Regions from separate parts of the Bacillus arachidis genome, predicted to be linked through region 1. Evidence: riboswitches for the same ligand, from Rfam matches in the RefSeq annotation. Region 1 holds a riboswitch; the other holds the start of a gene.
What was found. A riboswitch is a leader RNA that binds a small molecule or an ion and turns the genes downstream of it on or off. The one in region 1 is predicted to bind S-adenosylmethionine.
Positions count from the first base shown of each region.

Region 2: linked by a shared signal. The riboswitch ahead of QRY57_RS16075 (hypothetical protein) and the one ahead of metK (methionine adenosyltransferase) in region 1 are both predicted to bind S-adenosylmethionine.

Region 1 is NZ_CP127376.1:4,241,578-4,247,070, reverse strand. It holds gene QRY57_RS23485 (ATP synthase subunit I) at 123-494, shown strand; gene pckA (phosphoenolpyruvate carboxykinase (ATP)) at 822-2,408, opposite strand; SAM riboswitch class I at 2,638-2,759, shown strand; gene metK (methionine adenosyltransferase) at 2,928-4,127, shown strand; gene QRY57_RS23470 (GNAT family N-acetyltransferase) at 4,227-4,751, opposite strand; gene QRY57_RS23465 (hypothetical protein) at 4,766-4,957, opposite strand; gene QRY57_RS23460 (hypothetical protein) at 4,964-5,143, opposite strand; gene QRY57_RS23455 (MogA/MoaB family molybdenum cofactor biosynthesis protein) at 5,432-5,493, shown strand, end outside.
Region 2 is NZ_CP127376.1:2,814,248-2,819,740, reverse strand. It holds gene QRY57_RS16095 (ABC transporter ATP-binding protein) at 1-509, shown strand, start outside; gene QRY57_RS16090 (ECF transporter S component) at 482-1,204, shown strand; gene QRY57_RS16085 (YwiC-like family protein) at 1,425-2,147, shown strand; gene QRY57_RS16080 (hypothetical protein) at 2,182-2,373, opposite strand; SAM riboswitch class I at 2,506-2,605, shown strand; partial or broken gene QRY57_RS16075 (hypothetical protein) at 2,649-2,968, shown strand; gene QRY57_RS16070 (NAD(P)H-dependent oxidoreductase) at 3,250-3,825, shown strand; gene QRY57_RS16065 (group-specific protein) at 3,825-4,178, shown strand; gene QRY57_RS16060 (serine hydrolase domain-containing protein) at 4,218-5,471, opposite strand.

The DNA.
Region 1 (5,493 bases):
TTGTATAATATTATTTCCAAAAAATAATTTTAACAACATAAGTGTAGTGTTTATGTTGTTTATTTTCGAATGTAACAGATAAAGTCTGATGATATGTAAATAAGATGATAAAGGAGAACTGCATGATTAGTATGTCATTAAGGTCATTTAAAATCCAAATGTATTATTTGCTAGGTGCAATGCTATTAGGTTGGGCGATGACACCTTTTTCTGCACACTTTTTAGGTGTAGGGATTGGTTTACTCGTTAGTATGTATTGCGTTTGGATTTTAGGAAGACGTATTGAAAAGCTTGGAGATAGTATTGTAAAAAAGAGTAAAGCACCGACTCTTGGTATGGTTAATCGTTTTGCAGCAGCGATACTCGGCGCAATTATTATGTATGAAATTGAACATCATATGGTTATGTGGGCATTTGCTGTTGGGATTATGGGTGGTTATTTCTTAATCGTTATTAATTTAGGTTATTACAGCATGAAAGATGCGAAGAAATAGGTAAATACAGAACCTTTTCTTTTTTAGGTAAGAGAGAGGATTCGATGGTGGATAGAAGTGATCAGAGAATTTTTCTACCCTATGTCATGTGAAAACAAATGGAGAAAATGAGTGGAGAATCTGTATTTGTTTGCCAAGCAGCGATTTGTATGTTAGAAAATCAAGATATATAGAAAGAAGCTTACTTTTTAGCGTAAGCTTCTTTTTTATTGTAAGTATGTGTAACCTATAAAGTCGCATGGGTTTTGTCGGTGAGTACGCGAATTTTTTAGGCTACACTATACTTATTCATATGAGTAAAGGGGTATTCAAACAGTAAAGGTTAAATTAAGCGATTGGACCGCCTAATTTGATAATGCTTTCAGAAACGTTCTCGAACTTTTTGAAGTTTTCTTTGAACTTATCTGCAAGTTCGATTGCTTTTGCTTTGTAAGCTGCTTTATCAGCCCATGTTTGTTCAGGTATTAATACTTCATCAGGTACACCTGGTACATGAAGTGGCACTTCAAGACCGAAGATGTCATGTTTCGCTGTTTCAGCGTTATCAAGCTCGCCGTTTAATGCTGATTGTACCATTGCACGAGTGTAACCTAAGTTCATACGTTTTCCAACGCCGTATTCGCCACCAGTCCAGCCAGTGTTTACTAAGAATACTTTCGCATCATGTTTCTCGATCTTTTCACCAAGCATTTCAGCATAGCGAGATGCATCAAGTGGCAAGAATGGAGAACCGAAGCAAGTTGAGAACGTTGCTTGCGGAGATGTTACACCGCGCTCAGTTCCAGCTAGTTTACTAGTGTAACCGCTTAAGAAATGGTACATAGCTTGCTCTTTATTTAACTTACTGATTGGAGGCAATACTCCAGATGCATCAGCAGTTAAGAAAATAATTGTATTTGGATGTCCTGCAACACTTGGTACTACGATATTATCAATCGCATCAATTGGGTATGCAGCACGTGTATTTTCTGTTAATGTAGTATCATTATAATCTGCAATACGTGTTTGATTATCAATTACAACGTTCTCAAGCACTGATCCAAATGTAATTGCATCAAAAATTTGTGGCTCTTTTTCATGAGAAAGGTTAATACATTTTGCGTAGCAACCGCCTTCAATATTGAATACGCCGTTATCAGACCAACCGTGCTCATCATCACCAATTAATTTACGGTGTGGGTCAGCAGATAATGTTGTTTTACCTGTTCCAGATAAACCGAAGAATAGAGCAACATCACCTTCTTCACCTACGTTTGCAGAACAGTGCATAGATAAAATATCTTGTTCTGGAAGTAAGAAGTTCATAATAGAGAAGATTGATTTTTTCATCTCTCCAGCGTATTCAGTACCACCGATTAATACGATGCGTTTTTCAAATGAAACCATAATGAATGCTTCAGAGTTTGTGCCGTCAATCTCTGGATCTGCTTTAAAGCTTGGTGCAGAAACAATTGTGAACTCAGCTTCATGATTTGCTAATTCGTCTTCAGTTGGACGAATAAATAATTGATGTACGAATAAATTGTGCCATGCATATTCATTAACAACTTGTAATGGAAGGCGATAGTTACGATCAGCGCCAGCGAATCCTTTAAATACGAATAATTCTTCTTTTTCTTTTAAGTATTCTAATACTTTTGTATATAATTTATTAAAATGTTCTTCAGAAATCGGTTGATTTACAGATCCCCAAGCGATCTTATCTGCAACCGATGCTTCTTTCACAATAAATTTATCTTTAGGAGAACGTCCTGTATATTTTCCTGTAGAAGCAGATACAGCGCCAGTAGAAGTCAATTTCCCTTCATTTCTCATTAGAACTTTTTCTACTAATTGTGGAACGCTTAGTTGAACCTGTGCATTGCTTCCGTTCAGTAATTCGTGTAATCCAATTTGGACATTCACAGTACTCATATTTATATACCATCCTTTTCATTTTAATGAAATTTTTCTCGTAATCCCCAACAAGAGTATAACACAATCATATAAATAATGTATACTATTTATTTATTTTTGTTTGTGTGAATGTATTATTTTCCTATTTATATTTCGTTCGACAAATAATCCGAAAAACTTGTGGGAATATGTGAATATTAATTGACAAATGAATATCATTTCTTTAGTATAGGTTGGGACGGATACTCTCTTATCCCGAGCTGGCGGAGGGACAGGCCCGATGAAGCCCGGCAACCTCACTTGTAACGGTAAATACAAGTGAATAGGTGCTAAAACCTGTGCGAGGCGAACGGTCTCGAACGATAAGAGCGAAGGGCAAAAAGCAGTATGCAAGTAGCAAATTAAACCTTTCCTCTATGTTAAGTGGGAAAGGTTTTTCTTTTACTTGTTTGGGAGAATATATGAATGTCGCAGTTTGTGGCAAATTAAGGATGAGTTCCGTACAATATATACAATTACTGTAGGGAGGTTTACCACATGACAAAACAACGTCATCTGTTCACATCTGAGTCTGTAACTGAAGGACATCCAGATAAAATTTGTGACCAAATTTCTGATTCAATTTTAGACGCGATCTTAGCAAAAGACGCAAACGCACGTGTAGCTTGTGAAACAACAGTAACAACTGGTTTAGTATTGGTAGCGGGGGAGATTACAACTTCTACTTATGTAGATATTCCAAAAATCGTTCGTGAAACAATTCAAGGTATCGGTTACACTCGTGCAAAGTATGGATTCGATGCAGAAACTTGTGCAGTTTTAACATCTATTGATGAGCAGTCTGCTGACATCGCTATGGGTGTTGACCAAGCGTTAGAAGCGCGTGAAGGTCAAATGACTGACGCTGAGATTGAGGCAATTGGTGCAGGGGACCAAGGTTTAATGTTTGGTTTTGCATGTAATGAAACAAAAGAATTAATGCCACTTCCAATCTCGCTTGCTCACAAATTAGCTCGTCGTTTAACGGAAGTTCGTAAAGATGAAACATTAGAATATTTACGTCCAGATGGTAAAACGCAAGTTACAGTTGAGTATGATGAAAATGGTAAACCAGTACGCATCGATACAATTGTAATTTCTACACAGCATCACCCGGAAGCTACATGGGAACAAATCGATCGCGACTTAAAAGAGCACGTAATCAAAGCTGTAGTACCAGCAGAATTAATGGATGAAGAAACGAAATTCTTCATTAACCCAACTGGTCGTTTCGTAATCGGTGGACCACAAGGGGATGCTGGTTTAACAGGACGTAAAATTATCGTTGATACTTACGGTGGATACGCTCGTCATGGCGGCGGTGCATTCTCTGGTAAAGATGCAACAAAAGTTGACCGTTCTGCAGCATACGCAGCTCGTTATGTTGCGAAAAACATCGTTGCAGCTGGTCTTGCTGAAAAAGCAGAAGTACAACTTGCATACGCAATTGGTGTAGCACAACCGGTATCAATTTCAGTTGATACATTTGGCACTGGTAAAGTATCTGAAGAAGTACTAGTAGAACTAGTTCGTAACAACTTCGATCTTCGCCCAGCTGGTATCATCAAAATGCTAGACTTACGTCGCCCAATTTACAAACAAACAGCAGCTTACGGCCACTTCGGACGTACTGATGTAGATCTTTCATGGGAACGTACAGACAAAGCAGCAACTTTAAAAGAGCAAGCTAGTCTATAATATAAGAATGAAAAGCTTTGCGCGGAGCGCAAGGCTTTTTTTTTATCATATTTAGCGAGAAGACCCTACCCCAAGCGTGTAACGGTAGGTGGGGGGAGTTCAATTGTAATTAGACTGTAGCAAGGCAAACATTTCAATATCATGCCATTTACCATTTCGGAATACAGCCTCCTTACACGTACCTTCATGCTGAAAACCGAGCTTTTTATAAAGGTGAATCGCTCTGTCATTAAATGAAAAAACACGTAAGGATATACGGTGTAAGTTTAATTCTAAAAAGGCGTAATCCAATAATAAAGTTAATGCTTCTTTTCCGTATCCCTGCCCCCAATAATCTTTCTTTCCGATATCGATAATACATTCTGCATTTCGATTATGTGTATCGATGTTAATTAAAGATGTGATGCCAATGGGGAGGCTACTCTTTTTTTGTTCAATGATATAACTTTTAGAAGTAGGGGAGTGAATGATTTGCCCGCAAAATTGCTCTACTTCCTGAAATGAATACGTATCAAGATTGAGACTGGTAGCGCTCATAACTTCTATATCATTTCGCCAATGGTAATAGGTTGGAATATCACTTTCTGAAAACTTTCGTAAACGAATCCGATTTGTTTCGAACAAGTGAAAAACCTCCTTTACTTTACTGTATTATTTTGGCTCTTACATACTCCAGCACACGAACTGCAATATACTTCTCCATCAAGTTCAATATATTTTTTCATATTCGTCATTCCGCTTGGAGGAAAAGGCATATGAACCCAAGCTTTTTCATATGTTTGAATTTCTTTGTCGCATGATCTGCAAAGTGTAGGTTTTTTGCGAAACAATGGTCATCAACCTTTCTTTTGACGTGCTTTTCCGGCGCAAAATGCACTGCATAGTAAAAAGAGTGTCGCAAATCCCCATCCGCCGATTGCTGAGTATGGGACAGCGTCCTTTAATGCCATTCCAGCACTGATGGAAGCGACAAATAGAAGGATAAATACCGTTGTGAGTTTCTTATAAAGTTCCATGAACGAGCCTCCTAATTATGAAAAATTATTTAGTATATATCAGATCGTTTCGCACGAATTTAAATGCAATGAAATAAGTAGCGAGTAAGAGAGGAATCGCTGTACTTGTTAAGTATGTACGGTTAGAATCATAGGACCTCTTTTTTATGGTTATATATACCAATATTGTATCATAATGTTTTAGCCGTTCACTAGATAATTATGTAAATGTGATGTACTGCACATTTGAGAGAACTTCTATCAGGTATGATAAAATTATGAGTAGTTCATAAGAAGGAGCGAATAAAAATGAGCGTAATAGAACATAAAAAGCAAGCGCCTAAAAAAGCACACTGTAAAATTATTACAGT
Region 2 (5,493 bases), 1.4 Mb from region 1:
TTGAGACGGTGTGGGATGAAGTTTTTGAAAGAGCAAATGAATTATATGATGATAAAGGGAAAGAAATTGCAGAAGATATGTTAAAACGATTTTGGCTGCAGTCCATTCGCGATCGTCATCCGCATGATTGTAGCGGGGGAGAACAACAGTTAATCGCATTATGTACAGCCTTGTTATCAAAACCAAGCTTATTATTACTAGACGAACCGACAAAAGGGCTGGATCCAGAGAAAAAGGAAAGATTAGGCGGATTGTTTCAAGAGTTACAAAAGAAAGGAACAACGATTGTGATGGCAACACATGACATTGAATTTGCAGCTAAATATGTTGATCATTGTATGATGCTATTTGACGGGAAAGTAATTATGGATGATACGCCAAAGAAATTCTTTAGTGATAATTTCTTTTATACAACATCTATTAATCGTTTTATTCGCAAGCAGTTACCTTATGCATTAACGTGGGAGGATGTGTATAAAGCGTGTCCAAACGATATTTTGCTCTCATAATGCTTATTTTCATTATTGTCATAAGTACTCTTCTGTTTACTTCTTTTGTAACAGATGAATATTTTATGTGGTGTAGTTTATTCTTATTAGCTGTTATTATGTTACCTTTTTATATACGATTTGAGAGGAAAGCATTTGTTTCACGTGAAATCGTCATTGTCGCTGTTTTAGCAGCCATAGCAGCAGTGAGTCGTGTACCATTTTCCATTATGCCGAGTGTACAACCAACTTCTTTTGTTATTATTGTATCTGCAATTGTTTTTGGAAGTGAGACAGGCTTTATGATTGGGGCAACGGCAGCATTGGTATCTAATATATTTTTAGGGCAAGGACCTTGGACACCTTGGCAAATGTTTTCTTGGGGAATGATAGGCTTTATAGCGGGTCTACTTCGAAACACATTTATAATGAGAACGTTATGGGGGAGAGTCATCTATGGATTCATAGCTGGCTTTGTTTTTGGCTGGATTATGAATTTGTGGGGGATACTCGGTTTTTTAGAAGGATTAACATGGAAAGCCTTTATAGCATATTATGCTGCAAGCTTTTACTTTGATTTAGCGCATGCACTCTCAAATGTAATTTTTCTTGTCTTGTTTAGCTCATCGTGGATTAGAATTATTACGAGATTTAAAAAGAAATATGGAATTTTAGATAAAGATAAAGGGCTATTCTCTCAGGAAAACAAGGCATAAGCATATGTTACAAAGCATAAGAATGTAAAGTAGGGTCGCGACTTACATATTCGTTTGCCTCTTTCATGCTTCTTACCATTGGTAGGAAGCATTTTTTTATACATGTTGATTATTATTTTGAAATGTGTCAAAAAATTGTTTTAATGTAGTCCGATTTTTAGATGAGACTTTTTATATAATAGAAAATGAGACATATTTTCAAAGAGGAGATGCCATATTCATGAAGCTAGTTGTTCCAAAGCAGCACGGTGCCTGGGGGATGCTGCTGATTCCGTTTATACTTAGTGTAATACTTGGTAAAGCTACTTTATATCATATTCCACTTTTTATCGCTTGGTTATTTATCTATTTAGCAACGTATCCATTTTTAATGTACATAAAGCAACCTCGAAAGAAAGAATTTATACATGCGGCACTTATTTACTTTACAATCGCATGTGTTTTCGGGAGCGTATCTTTACTGTATGAATGGAAAATACTTCTGTTTGGTGTTACGATGATTCCGCTCTTTATCGTAAATATATACTTTGCTCGACAAAAAAATGAACGAGCCTTAGTAAATGATATTTGTGCAATACTTGCTTTCTGCATAGGCGGTTTACTTAGTTATTATTTTTCGATGAAAACAGTCGATGAAACGGCTTTTGCAATTGCTGGTATTTCTTTTCTATACTTTATAGGTAGTACATTTTATGTGAAAACAATGATTCGTGAAAAGAATAATCCTACTTATCGCTATGTTTCATGGGGCTATCATATTTTCTTAATCATTGCCTCTTTATTGGTAAATCCATGGCTTTCTCTTATATTTATACCGAGCCTAATTCGCGCAATCGTATTGTATGGTAAAAAGATATCTATCTTAAAAGTTGGAGTTTTAGAAATCGTGAATTCTGTATACTTTTTAATTACGACGGCAATACTGTTACAGTATGCCATTTGAGAAATTGCCCATCTAGTAAAGAGATGGGCAATTTTCATTCTTGTTCTAAAACATGAACCGTATGATCACATTTTTGTAATGCATGTTCCACAGCTTGTAAAGACTGTTCGATTCGCTCCCTATTATCGCTCTTTTCAACTGTTTGTATTGCATGTTCCAAACAATTTTTTGCTTCTTGCAACGAATGAAACGAATCTTGAACATATCCACGAGCATTTTTATCCATTATAAATCCCTCCTTTTGTACATACAATTTTAGTATGAGCGCTAGAAAAGAAAATATAACTTCAATGTGGTTACTTTATATGATTTGACAATGAAAATAGAAGTGGCTATTATAAGATATAAAGTGAATATTTTCTTATCCAGAGAGGTGGAGGGACTGGCCCGATGAAACCCAGCAACCGCGATGCAGGTGCTAATTCCAGCAGAACATGATTTGTTCTGGAAGATAAGACGAAGATATATACGTAACTTCTTCTTATCGGAGAGGTTTTTTTATTGCAAAAAAACCGATTCCAAAAATAACAGCATGAGAAGAAAGGGGTTGCAATTGTACTGTGACACTTGAGAAATACGTAAAGCTGCGTAAAGCAGTATATGAATATATGATGGAGCAAGATAAACCAATATCACTATTAGATATTCAAGAGCATATCATCTCGCATCATGAAGGAAAATTCACGAAAAAAATGCTACATCAATTTTATTTATCAAGGCTATTAGACGAGTTGAAACTGGATGGGAAAATTACTTTAGCTGATGATGAATATTCCTATACGAATAAAGGAGTATATTATAAGGCAAGAAAAGGGAGCTAGGCTCTCTTTTTTTATGTTATAATTTATCTGAATTTTTCGACTATGTAGAGTAAAAGACTGCAAAAGCAGTCTGATACAAGGGAATGGTGTTGAGTGTGTAGTGTCAAAAGTTGAATATGCCCTGAAAGAGGCATTTCATTCGGCTAAAAATAAAAAATAGACACCTTCGCCGAGTAGGTGTCAGTCGTTTTGTCATATAGGCTTGCTACTTGACAAGTAATAGAATATCACGCAAACATTTGGAAGTCAAAAGGGAATTTAAGGAAAGGTGTTGTTGAAAGGTGAACATCCTCATCTTATATGCACATCCGAATCCATCTAGTTTCAATGCATCCATTTTAGAACATGTGCAAAAAGGACTGCAAGGAACGAACCATTCTGCTACATTACTTGATCTTTATAAGGAAGCATTTAACCCAGTTCTAACTTTTAATGAAGATAAGAGAAGGCGTGATTTAGTATATGAAGAAGAAACAGAGAAATACAGAAAATTGGTCAAAGAGGCAGATTCTTTTATTTTTATTTATCCAATATGGTGGTGGGGAATGCCCGCTATTATAAAGGGTTTTATTGATCGTGTTTTTGTTGCTGGGTTTGCATATAGATATGAAGATGTAATGCCGAAAGGATTACTTACAGGAAAAACGGCGTGGGTTATTAATACGTTAGATTCGCCCTTATGGTACGTGGCACTCTTATATCGATCGGCTGATTGGGTGATTATGAAAAAAGGTATTTTGCAATTTTGTGGTATACGCCAAATAAAACGTTCTGCCTTTCAATCTGTAAAAACAAGTAAAGCAGCAAAGCGTGAAAAGTGGCTTTTAGAAATACAAGAAAAGGCAAAAAATTTATGATGAAAAAAATAGAAAATATAATGAGATGCTGTAATCGGAATGATGAATTGTTTCGTACGTATGTAACATGTTTACTTCAATTGAAACATCATAATGAAAATTTTAAAAAGGTGTGCCAAGAATTAAGAGCAGATTATTTAGTAAGGGGAATTTGTGAACGGGAAGTTGATGGAATTATTAAGGAAAGTAAAGAATATAAGATGTATGAACTACCTAAAGTATTGAGATGGGATTTTCTACGGAAAAACCCTTCAATGATTGAAAGTGTTTGTACGACGTTCTTTACATATAGAAGATTAAATCTTTCATGTGGAGAATGGATAAATGTAATAAGGTGTATAGAAAACAATTGATTTATATAAAATTTATTATGTGAAAAAGCTAGTATAAAACTAGCTTTTTTCTAAGTGTTTTGCGATATCTACATACATATTTGAATAAGTTGTATGAACATCATTGCTTGGCTCAGCATTGGATGAAAAATGTACAATGACCATATTCGCTTTTGGATCTATATAGAGGCATTGTCCATAACTTCCTAACACTTCAAATGCACCGTGTTCATTATGAGGAATCCACCATTGATTATGATACGAAATGGATGTACCTTGTCCGATTGCAAATTCTCCTTCTTGCACGCTCTTTACATTTTCTGAAATAGAGGAAGGGAGAATTTGCACGCCATTGTAGCGACCGTTATTTAAAATCAATTGCCCAAATCTGGCCAAATCTCTTGCAGTCGCATTTAAACCAGCACTTGCTTGTTCAACTCCTGTTTCATCTGTAACATAATACGCATTTTCTTCCATACCTATTTTGGACCAAATTCTCTCACTTACATTTTCAGTTAACGATTTTCCAGTTATGGTCCGTATAATCCAGCCGAGTGTTTCAGATGAACCGTTATTATACGAAAACGCAGTTCCAGGTGGTGCCGTTTCTTTTGCTTCTTGTAGCATATCATAAATTTTTATTGGGCCATCATAGTTTTTACCACGAGGAAGAATATTGCTGGCTAAATATAATTGAGCATCTTGATTTTCTAAACCCGGCTGTATATATCCATGTGTAGGGTATTCAGCAGAAACCTGCATGTCCATTAATTGTTGAATTGTTGCTTTTCCGAATGGGGTGTTTCGTAATTCTTTGACATATGTTTCAGCAGTCTTATTTACATTGATGAGTCCTTCTTCGGTTAATGATTGTACAAGTGCACCAGTAAATACTTTTGCTAAAGAGGCCATTCCATGCTGCTCATTTTGTTTAAACCCGTTGAAATAATGCTCGTAAACAAGTTTTCCGTTATGTACAACAACAAAGGCGTCTGTTTTATTCTCATCTAATAGTTTCTTTAAAGGGATATTTCCTCCATTCACTTTTTTAACTGAGAAATCGTCTAAGTTTTGTAATGCAGTAGGAAATGATGATATTTGCTCGGGATTATTTTTTACTTCGCTTGTTAACGCTAGTTCTTTCATATGTGTATATGACCAACGTAAGTAGGGATCTTGTAACCAATTTTCTTTTGTCACGTTCTCTTTAGAAGGGGAGACTTTGTTTTGTTTAAAAAAAGTAAATCCAAGCCCAGTTACGATAAACACTAGTGTAAGTATGAGTAACAAAAGGGGAGATTTTTTAAAATTCATATATATACCTCCTTGTTAATTC